3 regions of the Vibrio sp. R10-SG3-ISO10 genome follow, and region 3 is predicted to be linked to each of the others. Evidence: predicted binding sites of a transcription regulator. Region 3 holds the regulator's gene; each other region holds the start of a gene.

Region 1 (5,174 bases), on a different contig from region 3:
TCGCTTTAACGGCTCACTAACAACGCCGCCATGTTCGGAAGGTGTTCGCTGGTTTGTTCTAAAGCAACCGCAGACTTTAAGTAAGGACCAAACCCAATTGCTTAAACGAGTCATGGGACAAAACAATAGACCGATACAAGCAAAGAATGCCCGTTTGGTGCTAGACAACGAATAAAGAAGCACACAGCGCCAGTTTGATCTGGCGCTTTTTATATATTGTTAAACAGGACTTCTAATCGAAACGTTGCTTTTGCTTCACCTGCTCTTTGCGTATCTTCTTCACGATTCCAGTTGTATTCAGGTATTAACTCGTAAAACAACCAGGAGCGCCAAAAGTTTTGCCTGTATGTGACTGATACATGTGTGTTCGTAATGTAATGAAAAGGTCGATTGGTTCCTGTGGTGCTTACTTGATAGCTAAGTGCCTGTTGGTCAGATATATGCTGATAGAGCGTTAAACCTGTACCCACTTCCCAACCTTTAATATCACTTTCATACAGGGCGTAGTTGCTCCAGCGAAGCAAAAACTCACGATTTATCGAATAATCTAAGTCAATATCGGTAGATTCACCCGTAACGCTTTTCTTCTGATATAACTTTTGAGTAACGCGCAGTAACCAATCGTCACTAATGGGGTAGGTATATCGAAAACGTCCTTCGATACCTGGTTTCGCATTGACCTTAAGGTTAAAACTATAGCGTTCTTTACTCAGCCAATCGTACCTAAGACCAAGCGTATTCTCTGCATCTTCGCCAGTTTGAGGAAACAGGTCGAATAGGCCGTCTTCTTCGTCTGATTCGAAGACCACTTTTAAACGCTTGGTCACTTTCGGCAAATGAAACCGTGCTTTGAATCGAGTCTTAAACTTGTATCCTTTACCCTCGACATACGAGAAGTCATTTCTCCAACGGACGGTGCTACCAGCTCGCGCGTCTTGATCGGAACGCTCATCAACGAAAAAACTGTCGAACCAGATCGCAGGCTCGCAAAGCTTGGTATTCACATAGTTAAAAGCTGAATCAAGGATTTGAGCGCTATCAGGCTGGCTATGGCAATCGGAGTAATCGATTTCACCATCGGCGTACGTTGCTGCAGATAAAAAGGTAGAGATGAGAACTAGGTAGCGCAATTGACTAATACATTCTGGGGCTTAGAGATAGAGTATGTCGAAAACATATTCAGAAGGTCAATACTTTATCGAATCACGGTAATAAATTCATAGAGCCAACCTAATAACGGTTGGCGAAATCTTTATTTACCTTGAGCTATCTGTGCGTACTGGCGTAGCAGATCGGTCAGCGTCGTTACCCATTCAAGAGCATTTTGTGGGGACTGTTTGACAATAATTTCAACGTGATTGCAATGAGTCTCGAGAGGGATCGCTCGTTCAAGATGAAAAGAAACCGAGTAGAAATGCCACAATAACAAGCGCTGCATACGCTCAATATTTTGTTTCTTGCTTTCTGATTCTTCAAACAGAGCAGGGAGCTCGTTAAGCGCGATAGCGCTCATGCGCAACATCGCGTCGAATTGCGCTTCTTGAAGCTTATCATCGTCTTCAGCTTCATCTAAATCAAAAGTAAAAAGCTCAGTCATAGATTCCTCTGGCACCAAACGGTGAACCATTCTTAGGCTGAGTTCTTCTAGCTCTTCTCGTGGCATCTGAGTTAAGCAATGATAAGTGTAATCACGTTGCATGCTGGTCTTTTGGCAAAATTAAATGGGTAGGTATTCTAACGATTTTAACAATAATTACTACTTGAAAGCCCAACATAAAAAAGCCCCGCCAAATCTGCGGGGCAATATTCGTTGTGTTTGCTAGTAGCCATTGACGTTGTTAGAGAATCTATTTTTGTTACCAAAAAGTACGTTAAGAATTCTTACTTAAAATTAGATGCTTTCCCTAGAACCGCAAACTTTATGATGAGTTTTGTAATGTATATTGCTCAATACTGTGATCTTAGTTCAATGTTTTATAGCAATAGAGTTCATATTGCCCAAACAGTACAAATGGGAGTTTGAAAAGATTCAGTAGCTATTCATGCATAAGTTTGGTTACTGAGTGAACGGTTGAACGTTTGCGTGAAAATATGTGATGAATATCTCATATCTGGCGCTATAATTTCCGCCCGGTTGAGAGTAACAGCTCTACCAATACAAGCCGTCACAGGGAATGGTGAATGACCCCATGGACCGGACCAGCTGCCTATTCAATGCTTGTAGAGGTAATCTTTAATGAATGTTTTGTTTGGCTTAATCGGTGTAATCGCATTGTTATTGTGTGCGGTTTTACTATCTGAAAGTCGTAAATCAATTAACTGGAAAACAGTGTCTCGTGCGCTGTTACTTCAAGTCGGTTTTGCCGCCCTGGTGCTTTATTTCCCGTGGGGTCAAGCTGCCCTAACAAGTCTAAGTAGCGGTGTTTCTAGCTTGCTTGGTTTTGCCGATGAAGGGATTGGATTCCTGTTCGGTGACCTTGCTAATACAGGCTTTATTTTCGCGGTTCGTGTTCTTCCTATCATTATCTTCTTTAGTGCCCTTATCTCAGCACTCTATTACCTTGGTATCATGCAGAAAGTCATCGAGTTTATCGGTGGTGGTATTCAGAAGTTTCTAGGCACGAGTAAAGCTGAGTCTCTTGTTGCAACTGGCAACATATTCCTTTCTCAAGGCGAGTCTCCACTTCTTGTTCGTCCATTCCTTTCTCGTATGACTCGTTCTGAACTCTTTGCGGTAATGGCCGGTGGTATGGCTTCCGTAGCAGGTAGTGTACTTGGCGGATACGCAGGTTTAGGTGTAGAACTGAAATACCTGATTGCTGCAAGCTTCATGGCGGCTCCGGGTAGCTTGATGATGGCTAAGATCATTGTTCCTGAGCGTGAAACGCCAATCGATCAATCCGATATCGAGATGGACAAAGCTCAAGAGAGCAATGTTATCGATGCGCTTGCAAGTGGCGCGATGAACGGCATGAAGGTCGCTGTTGCAGTGGGTACTATGCTAATCGCGTTTGTTAGTGTGATCGCTATGGTAAACACTGGCCTTGAAAGTTTAGGCGAAGTTGCCGGTTTTACCGGAGTGACTCTTCAAGCGCTATTTGGCTACCTGTTTTCACCGCTTGCATGGTTAATTGGCGTACCGTCAAATGAAGTACTAATGGCGGGCTCATACATTGGTCAAAAGATTGTAATGAATGAGTTTGTTGCATTTATTGACTTCGTTGAGCACAAAGCAATGTTATCTGAACATACTCAGGTCATTGTCACCTTCGCCTTATGTGGCTTCGCTAATATAGGCTCAATCGCCATCCAGCTTGGTTCAATTGGTGTAATTGCGCCAGAGCGCCGTTCTGAGGTCGCTAACCTGGGTATTAAAGCAGTGCTAGCTGGCACGTTGGCTAACCTAATGAGCGCGTGTTTAGCTGGAATCTTTATCTTGCTATAAGCTTTATAAGAACGTTTATAAACCGAACAGGAAACTGTTCGGTTTTTTTATACCCAAAATACTGAAACCTAAAATTACATCATGTATGGCACTGATTGCTTAAAACCTGATTTATAGCAAAAATTCGCTAATCAGAAGGCGTAGGATGTTCTAAGTTCAATCAGAATTATAAGAGATCTTACTATGAATGAATTAGTTCAACGCTTTTTGCGCTATGTAGCTTTTAATACTCAATCAGACCCAGCAAATTCTGTTTGCCCGAGTAGTGAAGGCCAGCTTACGTTTGCCCAATTTTTGAAGACAGAACTGCAAGAACTCGGTTTATCCAATGTATCTTTGGACCACAACGGTTACTTGATGGCGAAACTTCCAAGTAACGTCGATTACGAGGTACCTGCAATCGGGTTTATCGCCCATATGGATACAGCGCCTGACGCGTCTGGTGAAAATGTAAAACCGCAGATAATTGATGATTACCAAGGTGGTGATATCGCACTTGGTAAAGGAGATGAGGTACTTTCACCAATACAGTATCCTGAACTTCATAAATTACATGGTCATAATTTGATTACAACCGATGGAACAACACTTCTAGGCGCAGATAACAAAGCAGGGATCGCCGAGATCCTGTCTGCGATTTCAGAGTTAATTAAAAATCCGGAGATACCACACGGTGATATTTGTGTTGGTTTCACCCCAGATGAAGAAATTGGTCGCGGTGCGGACCTATTTAATGTCGAAAAATTTGGCGCAAAATGGGCGTATACCATTGATGGTGGCCCCGTTGGTGAACTTGAATACGAGAACTTTAATGCCACCAGCGCCGATGTAATTTGTTATGGTGTGAATGTTCACCCGGGTACGGCCAAAAACAAAATGATTAATTCCATGAACATTGCCGCACAATTTCAATTGATGATGCCTGCTACGGAAACGCCAGAATGTACAGAAGGCTATGAAGGTTTCTATCACCTTAAATCAGCCGAAATGTCAGTCGCGAGAAGCGAACTAGGTTATATCATTCGAGATTTCGAACGTGATGCTCAAGAGCAGCGTAAGCAATTCATGGTTGATAAAGTGGCAGAGCTCAATGAGAAGCTTGAACATGGACGTGTAGAACTAAAACTGACTGACAGCTATTTCAATATGAGAGAACAAGTAGAGCCATTCCCTCATGTCATTGAATTAGCGAAAGAAGCCATGATTGCTTGCGACGTTGAACCACAAATTAAACCGATTCGTGGCGGAACAGACGGAGCAAGACTGTCATTTATGGGACTACCTTGCCCGAACATATTTACAGGTGGCTACAACTTCCATGGTATTCATGAGTTCATTTCTATCGAAGGTATGGAGCAAGCCGTCAAAGTAATTGTGACTATTGCAGAGAAAACAGCACTTAAATACCAATAAACACCTAACGTAAACCTGATATTTCATTGAAAATCATATACATTTATTAATATAGATTACTTCAATGGATATCAGGATGAAAAAACTCCTTTTGATCATTACGCATTGTGCGTGTATTGGATTGGGCTTCGCTCTCGGAATTTATGCGTTGCCCATCCTTATCCAACCAACATCTCCAAGCATGAGCGACGTTCAAACCGTTACTAACAACGCAATTTATAACGCCTCATTTCAGAAAGACCGCAAAGACAGTGATTTTCTCCACTGGGGTGAGGGTTCCGTCTCGATCAGTGCAGATAAAGTGGCCTTTGTCGGT
Region 2 (5,174 bases), on a different contig from region 3:
TTCACCCGCCATACCGCGAATGTAAGACTCGCCTGATGTTGCACCGTAGAAACAAACGTTACCCACTACGATGTTGTCTTCAGCAACGATGGTTGACTTCGCGTCAGGGTAAAGCACAAGCGTACCGCCAGATAAACCTTTACCCCAGTAGTCGTTCGCATCACCTTCCACTTCGAACTTCACGCCCTTAGCTAGGAATGCACCGAATGACTGACCTGCAGAACCTGTGAACTTGACGTTCATCGGTTGTGGTAGACCTGTGTCTTTGTAAACCTTAGAGATTTCGTTCGACAGCATGGTACCTGCAGAGCGATCCGTATTGATGATAGGGAACTCAGCGTTAACTGCTTCGCCTTTTTCAAGGGCTGGGATAGCCGCTTGAATCAACTTACGGTCTAGAACTTCTTCTAGGTTGTGGTTTTGCTCTGTTTGGTTGTAGATGCCATCGCCTTCACGTGCTTGCTCAATGTGAAGCACAGGAGATAGGTCTAGGTTCTTGTATTTCCAATGTTTGATGTCTTCGCGAACTTTCAGTTTGTGCGACTGACCAACCATCTCATCGATAGTGCGGTAGCCAAGTTCAGCCATAACTTCACGTAGACCTTCAGCCATGTATTGGAAGAATGTCACTACGTCTTCTACGCGGCCATCAAAGCGCTCACGTAGAGTCTTGTTCTGGGTTGCGATACCAACAGGACAGGTGTTCTTGTGACACTTACGCATCATGATACAACCTTCAACAACCAATGCTGCTGTTGCCACGCCCCACTCTTCAGCACCTAGTAGTGTTGCGACTGCAAGGTCACGAGGTGTTTTCATCTGACCATCAGACTGAACCACGATACGGTTACGTAGACCGTTCTTGATGAGAGTTTGGTGCGTTTCTGCTAGACCAAGCTCCCAAGGCAGACCTGTGTGACGGATAGACGACATTGGTGATGCACCTGTACCACCATCGAAACCTGCGATAAGGACAACGTCAGCTTTCGCTTTCGCTACACCTGATGCGATGGTACCAACGCCAGCTTCAGATACTAGTTTCACGTTGACGCGACCAGCACGGTTTGCGTTCTTCAAGTCGTAGATTAGCTGAGCCAAATCTTCGATTGAGTAGATATCGTGGTGTGGTGGTGGCGAGATTAGACCTACGCCCGGAGTTGAGTGACGTGTTGCACCGATCCAGTCATCAACCTTATCACCTGGTAGCTGACCACCTTCACCAGGTTTCGCGCCTTGAGCCATCTTGATCTGTAGCTCATCTGCGTTAGTGAGGTAGTAAGAAGTTACACCGAAGCGGCCTGAAGCAACCTGTTTGATTGCTGAGCGTTCCCAATCACCGTTCTCTTTGCGCTCGAAACGTGTTGGGTCTTCACCACCTTCACCTGAGTTTGATTTCGCGCCAATGCGGTTCATCGCAACAGCTAGCGTTGAGTGTGCTTCGTACGAGATAGAGCCGAATGACATCGCACCTGTTGCGAAACGCTTAAGGATGTTTTCGATTGGCTCGACTTCTTCAAGTGGGATTGAACCTGCTGGGTTTTTAACAAAGTCTAGCTGGCTACGCAGTGTTGCTGCGTTATCGCCTTGATCGTCTACCGCTTTCGCGTATTTCTTGAACTGAGAGTAGTCTTTGTTGCGCGTTGATTCTTGTAGCAGTGAGATAGTCTCAGGGTTAAACAGGTGTTTTTCACCACGCTGTTTCCACTGATAAACACCACCCACATCAAGCACTTGTACTGGGATTTCACGTGTAGGGAAACCAATGCGGTGACGCACTAGTACTTCTTTTGCGATATCGTCAATCGTTAGACCTTGAATGCGTGAAACCGTACCTGTGAAGTATTTATCGACAACGGACTTGCTGATACCTAGTGCTTCGAAGATCTGTGCACCGTGGTAAGACTGCAGCGTCGAGATACCCATCTTCGAGAAGATCTTCAGTAGACCACCGTTGATAGACTTACGGTAGTTCTCAAATAGGTCACGAATCTTGGTTTCAGGATCAAGCTTCTTAGTGCGCTGTAGCTCAACCATAGTTTCGATAACTAGGTATGGGTTAACTGCGTTAGCGCCATAACCAACGAGCGTTGCGAAGTGGTGCGTTTCACGTGCATCTCCTGTCTCAACTACGATGTCACACTTGGCACGTAGACCTTTACGGATCAGGTGGTGGTGAACAGCGCCAACCGCCAGCATAGCTGGAATTGCGGCGTGGTTAGAGTTAACGGCACGGTCAGTCAGAAGGATGATTGAGTAACCATCGATGACGGCATCTTCCGCATACTGACAGATACGCTTAAGTGCGCGCTCTAGCTTGCCTTCGTCTTCGCTTGCTTGGAAAACAATGTCTAGTGTCTTGGCTTGAAGGTGCTCGTTATCGATCGCACGTAGTTTCTCAAGTTCAGAGTTAGAGAGAACTGGAGACTCGAGCTCTACTTTTTGACAGTGCTCTGGTGACTCAGCAAGCAGGTTCTGATCTTTACCTAGGTAAGTGTTCAGAGACATAACCATACGCTCACGAATCGGGTCGATTGGCGGGTTAGTTACCTGAGCAAATAGCTGTTTAAAGTAGTTTGATAGATGTTGTGACTGGTGCGAAAGAATCGCTAGTGGCCAGTCGGCACCCATTGCAGAAAGTGGCTCTTTGCCATCTTTCGCCATCGGTACGATGATTTCGTTAACTTCTTCAGAACTTACGCCAAATGCTTGTTGCTTGTGCAGTAGCTTCTCTGGTGATGGTTGGTTGAATTCGTTGCTTGCATCAGGCAGCTTCTTCAAGCTCAGTAGGTTTTCTTCAACCCACTTTTCGTAAGGCTGTGCCGACGCAATACCATCTTTCACTTCTTCATCAGAAATGATGCGACCTTGTTCTAGGTCAGCAACGAAGATACGACCTGGCTGAAGACGACCACGGAACTCAACGTTTTCTGGCTCAATTTTAACCACGCCAGACTCAGAAGCCATTACTAGGAAGTCATCTTTAGTCACTGTGTAGCGAGATGGGCGCAGACCGTTACGATCAAGGGTTGCACCGACTTGCACACCATCGGTGAAACAGACTGAAGCTGGGCCATCCCAAGGTTCCATCACATTGGCGTGGTATTGGTAGAACGCGCGACGTGTTGGATCCATGTTTTTGTTTTCTTGCCATGCTTCAGGGATCATCATCATCAGCGCATGTGGCAGGCTGCGACCAGATAGAACTAGGAGCTCAAGTGCCATATCGAAGTTAGATGAGTCCGAGCTACCTTCCTGACAGATAGGCAGTAGCATGTCGATCTCGGCCTGAGTGAACAGGTCAGATTCAATGATTGCTTCACGAGCTTTCATCCAGTTCAGGTTACCGCGAACTGTATTGATTTCACCGTTGTGAGCAATGTAACGGAAAGGCTGTGCTAGACGCCATTTCGGGAATGTATTGGTAGAGAAACGAGAGTGAACCAGTGCCAGCGCACTGACCATCGTTGGGTTCTGTAGATCTAGGAAGTACTGAGGGACTTGTTCCGTAGTTAGCTGACCCTTGTACACTACTGTCTTGTAAGACATAGAGTTGATGTAGAAATCATCACCAATGTTAGAAACGCTTTCTAGACATACGCGAACTGTGTAGTTTCGCAGTACGTAAAGCTTACGTTCTAGTTCTTCAGGCGTGATTCCTGGGCCGCCTGAGACAAATACATGCTCAAATTGAGGCTCAGTGCTTAGAGGATCTGCGCCGATCATTGAGTTGTCAGTAGGTAGAACACGGTAGCCAATAACGTCTAGCTCAAGGCGCTTTGCATTACGTTCTAAAATATCGCGACATTGCGCGCGTTTGTGTTCATCTTTAGGGAAAAGTACAACACCGACACCGTATTTCTCAAAAGAGGGGAGCTTGATACCAAGCTTTACCGCTTCTTCTAACAGAAATTCATGGGGCTTTTGCAATAAGATACCTGCACCGTCACCACTACATGGGTCGCAACCTTGACCACCGCGGTGTTCCATACGGGCTAGCATATCAAGTGCCTGAGTAACTACTTCGTGTGATTTACGGTTTTTAAGGTGAGCAACAAAACCGATACCACAAGCGTCATGCTCCAGTTCGGGAGTATATAGACCTTGGGCATTTTGCTCTCTATCTACCATAGATACATCCTTCCAGTTCAGTAGGCGCAAATGTGCTAGTCGAAACTAGTTCTACGTCCTGTCCTTTATAGTTTTGATTCGAAGTCAGCCTAGGTTGGCGACTTTGATTCCTTTCCGTATCTCGCAGAAAAATATTGCGAGAAAAACAATCCTTGGTGGAATCCCGTTTTTTAGTATCACAATCTAGTGATTTATATAGGTGGGAGTGGGATAACACCGACGTTTCACCGAGTTTTTATGTAAGTAAAATCACAAAAAACAGCGAAATCTGTAAGTATCCTACAATTTAGTAAGGATGAAATGCAATCAAAACTCGATGCTGTTGCCCACTTTTTTTGGGTTATAAATGAATATTATGTTTAACTTTTGCGTAACAATCTGTCTGAGGCACGTTATTTTTGCATGTTTATTGATATTGGTTAATGCTTCGCCTGTTTGAAATCGCTACCTTTCCCCCTCCATTTTTTTCAGATTTGTAATTTAATTACATTGATCTTAATGAGATTTATTTCGATCTAGTAAGGGGTAGTCATGCAGCTTCATGAGTTGGTCAATACCATCGGACAAGACCTTCAGCGTCGTTACGGTGAAAAAGTCCATAAGCTAACGTTACATGGTGGATTTAGCTGCCCAAATAGAGACGGGACGATTGGTCGTGGCGGTTGTACTTTTTGCAATGTTGCTTCTTTTGCTGACGAAGAGGCGCAGATCAAAAGCATTCATGAACAACTGACCGATAGAGCGGGAGAAATTGTTCGAGCCAAGCGTTATCTCGCCTACTTCCAAGCCTACACCAGTACCTACGCTGAAGTTCAGGTGCTCAAGAACATGTATGAAGAAGCACTTAAAGCGGCTGATATCGTCGGACTTTGTGTAGGGACTCGACCTGACTGTGTGCCAGATGCCGTCTTAGATTTGCTATCAAGTTACGTAGAGCAAGGTTATGAAATCTGGCTTGAGCTCGGGCTGCAAACTGCCAACAACCAGACCTTAAAACGTATTAATCGTGGTCATGACTTTGAGTGTTATGCGGAGATTACTGAGCG
Region 3 (5,174 bases):
GAACAACAAAAAGCCGATCGTCGAGAGGCTCAAGCTCAGCAACCTGAAAAGAGCTCTGTGAATAGCGCGGCGGCAAAGAAAGATCAAAAACGTCGTGAAGCCGAGTTCCGTAAGCAAACGGCACCAATTCGCAAAAACCTGACAAAACTTGAAGAAAAAATGGATAAGTTGGGCGTTAAACTTGCGGAAGCAGAAACGCAATTATCAGATAACTCACTTTATGATGCCGAAAATAAAGCTAAACTTAACGAAGTGTTAGCTATTCAGGCCAATAGCAAAAGTGAGCTAGAAGATGTCGAAATGGAATGGATGGCTCTACAAGAAGAGCTAGAGAATATGGAGCAGGAGTTCAATAGCCAATGAGTTCAAAGCACGTCGCTATTTCTTTAACACTGGAACGGTTGTGGCAATTTAGCTTGCAGTACTACAGTGTGCGAGAAGTAAAAGAGGCGTGCCTCCATCTACAAAATCATTTCAAAGGTAACGTTAACCTACTCCTGTTGCTTAAATGGCTTGATGAGCAGCAGGTCTGCTTTCAAGAGCAGGACTGGCACAAGGTTGAAGAATGCCTTGGGCGCTCAGAAGCCTTACTGCACAGTTACCGCGAGCTAAGACGAAAACTCAAGCTCCACCTCCCAGATACCTTGTATCGTGAATCACTGCAATTTGAGCTGCAATTAGAAAAGCAGCAGCAATCTGATCTGGTCGATTGTATCAACAGTATTGAACTTACAGTGAATCACGCTGAGCCCCTTACTTTACGTTACTGCCGCCAATTAGGCGGTGAGCAGCTGTATGAGGCTTTTGCTGAACCTATCGATGATATCGCCAATCTATAAGCCCTAAGCTTTGGAACCGTTATGACTCATTTTGTTGCCGCTAAAGGATTAGCCAACCCACACCTACAAACGCTTGCTCCGCGCTTTATTCGCAAAAAAGCCCTGTTTGAACCAATCTGGCAAACTTTAGATACTCCGGATGGAGACTTCCTCGATATCGCTTGGAGTGAAGATATCAATGGCAAGTCAGCCAAAAGCAAGCCGATTTTTGTTTTGTTCCACGGTTTGGAAGGATGTTTCTACAGCCCGTATGCTAATGGTTTAATGGACGCTTTTGCAAAGCAAGGCTGGCTGTCAGTGATGATGCATTTTCGTGGCTGTAGCGGTAAACCCAACAAACTTGCTCGCGCCTATCACTCAGGTGAAGTGGAAGATGCCCGCTTCTTCCTTGAACATCTTGATTCGCTGTTTCCGCACCAAACTAAAGTCGCGGTAGGAATTTCTCTTGGCGGCAATATGCTGGCCAACTACCTCGCCAAGTACAATCAAGATCCATTGCTTGATGCCGCCACTATAGTGTCTGCGCCACTCGACCTGTCTGCCTGCTCTGAGCGCATCGAACAAGGCTTTTCCAAGCTGTATAAAAACTATCTCCTGTCATCATTGAAGAAAAGCGCACTGCAAAAGCATCAACTGCTGAAAGGAGAGCTTGGATTGAGCTATCAAAACATCAAACGCGTGACTAAACTGTACGAGTTTGATGACCTAATCACCGCCCCACTGCATGGCTTCAAGGACGCGGAAGACTATTATCAGCGCTGCTCGGGCATTCATCGCTTGAAAGAGATCACCCTACCCACACAGATCATCCATGCGAAAGATGATCCGTTCATGACTGACGCTGTGATTCCGAAATATGTCTTGCCAGATAACATTGACTACCGACTGTTTGAACAAGGTGGGCATGTTGGTTTTGTGACCGGCAGTGCGTTAAAGCCGAGGTTTTGGCTCGAAGAGGCACTACCCGCATACTATGAAAGTTTGGCTCTCTCCGCGTAGCCAATCACCTTGGCCTAAATCATAAAATAAAGAGGTATTTATGATCGTTCCATGGCAACAAATCGAACCTACGACACTAGAAAATCTCATTCGTGAGTTTGTCCTGCGTGAAGGGACAGACTACGGGGATATCGAGGTCTCGCTGCAAGACAAAATCGACCAGATACGTACCCAGTTGGAGTCAGGGGAAGCCGTTGTTGTCTTCTCTGAACTGCACGAGACCGTCGATATTCAACTCAAACGAAAGTTTTAGTACTTTAACGCATCGCATACAGTGACTGACCACTAAAGCGTGCTATAGTGGTTTTCGTTTAAAGGATTAGATTACGACAAGGTTTGTCATGTCAGCAAAACACCCGATTATTGCGGTCACTGGTTCCTCTGGAGCTGGTACCACAACGACTTCTGAAGCTTTCCGCAAGATGTTCAATATGATGGACGTCAAACCCGCCTGGGTTGAAGGCGATAGCTTCCACCGCTTTACGCGCCCTGAAATGGATGTCGAAATCCGAAAGGCACGTGAGCAGGGTCGCCATATCAGTTACTTTGGCCCTCAGGCGAACGACTTCAATGGACTTGAAGAGTTCTTCCGCAAGTACGGTCAAGAGGGCGTCGGTCAAATCCGTCGTTACCTGCATACGTTCGATGAAGCGGTTCCATACAACCAAATGCCAGGCACCTTTACACCTTGGCAAGATCTGCCAGAAAACTCCGACGTCCTGTTTTATGAAGGTCTGCATGGCGGTGTTGTCGATGGCGAGGTTAACGTATCACAGCATGTTGATTTTCTAATTGGCATGGTGCCTATCGTTAACCTAGAGTGGATTCAGAAATTCGTTCGCGATACTCGCGATCGTGGTCACTCGCGTGAAGCGGTGATGGACTCTATCGTCCGCTCCATGGATGACTATTTGAACTACATTACCCCGCAGTTTTCTCGTACTCATATTAACTTTCAACGTGTCCCTACCGTCGACACATCTAACCCGCTTAACGCCAAAGGCATTCCGAGTTTAGATGAGAGTTTTGTTGTTATCCGATTACGAGGCATTAAAAACGTAGATTACCCATATCTACTGGCAATGATAGATGGGGCATTTATGTCGCGTCATAACACGATTGTTGTCCCTGGCGGTAAGATGAGTTTTGCCATGGAGCTAATCGTTAAACCGATACTTCAACAGCTCATCGAAACGGGCAAAATTGGTTAATACCCACAGCTAGAACACGATTACTTTTCATACCGTGATCATGTGCACAGTTTTGCGTACTAAAACCCCAGTTGTACCCGATTAAAATCAAGAAATCGTTTTCGAAAAAGGATACTATTTCTTACCGAAACACAAGTTGGCTTGCAGCATTTGTAAAGTGCTCTTATCCTAGTAGGTCTTGATTAAGGCTTAGCTAAAATATGGAAAGCGGCAAGCGTACCCTGCAGAGGAAGTGAGATATTATGGTTCTAGGTAAACCTCAAACCGACCCAACATTAGAGTGGTTTCTTTCACATTGTCATATTCATAAGTACCCTTCAAAAAGCACGCTAATTCACGCGGGCGAGAAAGCTGAAACTTTGTACTACATCGTAAAAGGCTCAGTAGCGGTTCTTATTAAAGACGAAGAAGGTAAGGAAATGATCCTTTCTTACCTAAACCAAGGTGACTTTATCGGTGAACTTGGTCTATTCGAAGAAGACCAAGAGCGTACAGCATGGGTTCGTGCTAAATCTCCTTGTGAAGTTGCGGAAATCTCATTTAAGAAATTCCGTCAGCTTATCCAAGTGAACCCAGACATCCTAATGCGCTTATCTGCGCAAATGGCAAGCCGCCTACAAGTGACTAGCCAAAAAGTAGGTGACCTAGCATTCCTAGACGTAACTGGCCGTATTGCTCAAACGCTACTAAACCTAGCGAAGCAACCAGATGCGATGACTCACCCAGATGGCATGCAGATTAAGATCACTCGTCAAGAAATCGGTCAAATCGTTGGCTGTTCTCGTGAGACAGTAGGTCGTATCTTGAAGATGCTAGAAGAGCAGAACCTAATTTCTGCACACGGTAAAACTATCGTGGTTTACGGTACTCGTTAATTTCGATTAACCGCTAAAATTTTAAAAGCCACCAATGGAGACATTGGTGGCTTTTTTATCGAGAATCGAGAATCGAGAATCGAGAATCGAGAATCGAGAATCGAGAATCGAGAATCGAGAATCGAGAATCGAGAATCGAGAATCGAGAATCGAGAAAATTATGACTGATTAAGGACTCGTTCTGTCAACACCTTGTAGACATAAGGCCCTATCGCCTCACTACTAGCTCCCACCTCTCGAAGGACGAAGTCCGATCTCGACTCTCGCAGGGCGAAGCCCGAATCTCGCATCTACTCTCTACCCGTTAGTACTCTCGAAGATCTTATCAGCAGAAGCTGCAACAAACCCTGGATAAAGTTCACCGTTGCTCATTGGGTAGCGCTTAGCAAACTCGTAGAAACCGCCAGGGATAATCTCTGTGCCTTCAGTGAAGGTTACCGCTACTTTATCCGCCATCGTTGAAGATTGCTCTAGCAGCACATCAGGAGACCCCTTCACTTCGCCACCAAACTCATTGATGGTAAAGCCGGAATCGCGTAGGTGATCATTGACACCTTTCACTTCTTCAAAAGCGTTAAGCTGATTGACGCTAACCGTAAAGTGGTTGGCGCCATAACCATGTGCTGCCAGCCAAGAAGCGTACTCACTTTCTTTCGCTAACGTCTGGAAGTCAGCAAAGCTAATGTCCCACAAACGACCGCCACACAAGAACTCATGACCTTTTAGCTTACTGGTGTCCAATTGCTCGACAAGCTTAGCGACAATAGCTTGTAGCTCGGCAGAACACTCTTCAACCTTCAATTCACTGATGAACACTTTTGGCTGTTTTGGGTCTGGGTGCTCATAATGCTTGGCAACAAGCTTTTTGCTTTCAAACACATAGTCACCGCATGGCTTGTAGCCTACGTCTAAGAATGGTTGTGCAAGGGTCGCAATGCCCAGAGGTTCTACATTGAAAGTGCGCAGAGCAATGTGGTCATTGATCAGCGCTTCGTCTTCTTGCAGAAGTTGGTGGACTTGTTCAGCAGAGGGACATAAGCGTTGAATATAGTCATTCCATAACTGTTGGAATAAAACATCTGGCGTCATAACGCCTCCTTGTAGGGGTGGTTTACGTAAATGGAGTATGAGTAGTTATCTGTTTAATTATAAAAAAGGCCATCTAACCAAATGTGTCCAGAAAGTTTGATCAGATAGCCTTCAGCCTGTGACGTTTCAAATGCCTCCCGGCTCGGGGAGGCGAGAAGGGA

Evidence for each region. The regulator CRP, encoded in region 3, controls carbon source genes, mostly activating them, when cyclic AMP is high. The targets are predictions, from matches to a motif close to TGTGANNNNNNTCACA.
Region 1: AC6R16_RS22555 (NupC/NupG family nucleoside CNT transporter) is a predicted target of CRP. The motif match lies at 2,093-2,108, and genes of this name have one in related genera.
Region 2: gltB (glutamate synthase large subunit) is a predicted target of CRP. The motif match lies at 4,367-4,382, and genes of this name have one in related genera.

What each region holds. Positions count from the first base shown of each region.
Region 1 is NZ_JCBDHG010000028.1:6,571-11,744, forward strand. It holds gene AC6R16_RS22540 (carbonic anhydrase) at 1-175, shown strand, start outside; gene AC6R16_RS22545 (hypothetical protein) at 210-1,130, opposite strand; gene AC6R16_RS22550 (exoribonuclease R) at 1,253-1,699, opposite strand; gene AC6R16_RS22555 (NupC/NupG family nucleoside CNT transporter) at 2,237-3,445, shown strand; gene pepT (peptidase T) at 3,629-4,858, shown strand; gene AC6R16_RS22565 (DM13 domain-containing protein) at 4,935-5,174, shown strand, end outside.
Region 2 is NZ_JCBDHG010000015.1:45,334-50,507, reverse strand. It holds gene gltB (glutamate synthase large subunit) at 1-4,128, opposite strand, end outside; gene mnmL (tRNA modification radical SAM protein MnmL/YtqA) at 4,660-5,174, shown strand, end outside.
Region 3 is NZ_JCBDHG010000025.1:190,401-195,574, reverse strand. It holds gene AC6R16_RS21805 (ABC transporter ATP-binding protein) at 1-363, shown strand, start outside; gene AC6R16_RS21800 (TIGR02444 family protein) at 360-839, shown strand; gene AC6R16_RS21795 (hydrolase) at 861-1,838, shown strand; gene AC6R16_RS21790 (YheU family protein) at 1,879-2,091, shown strand; gene AC6R16_RS21785 (phosphoribulokinase) at 2,180-3,049, shown strand; gene crp (cAMP-activated global transcriptional regulator CRP) at 3,292-3,924, shown strand; gene AC6R16_RS21775 (DUF1338 domain-containing protein) at 4,222-5,013, opposite strand.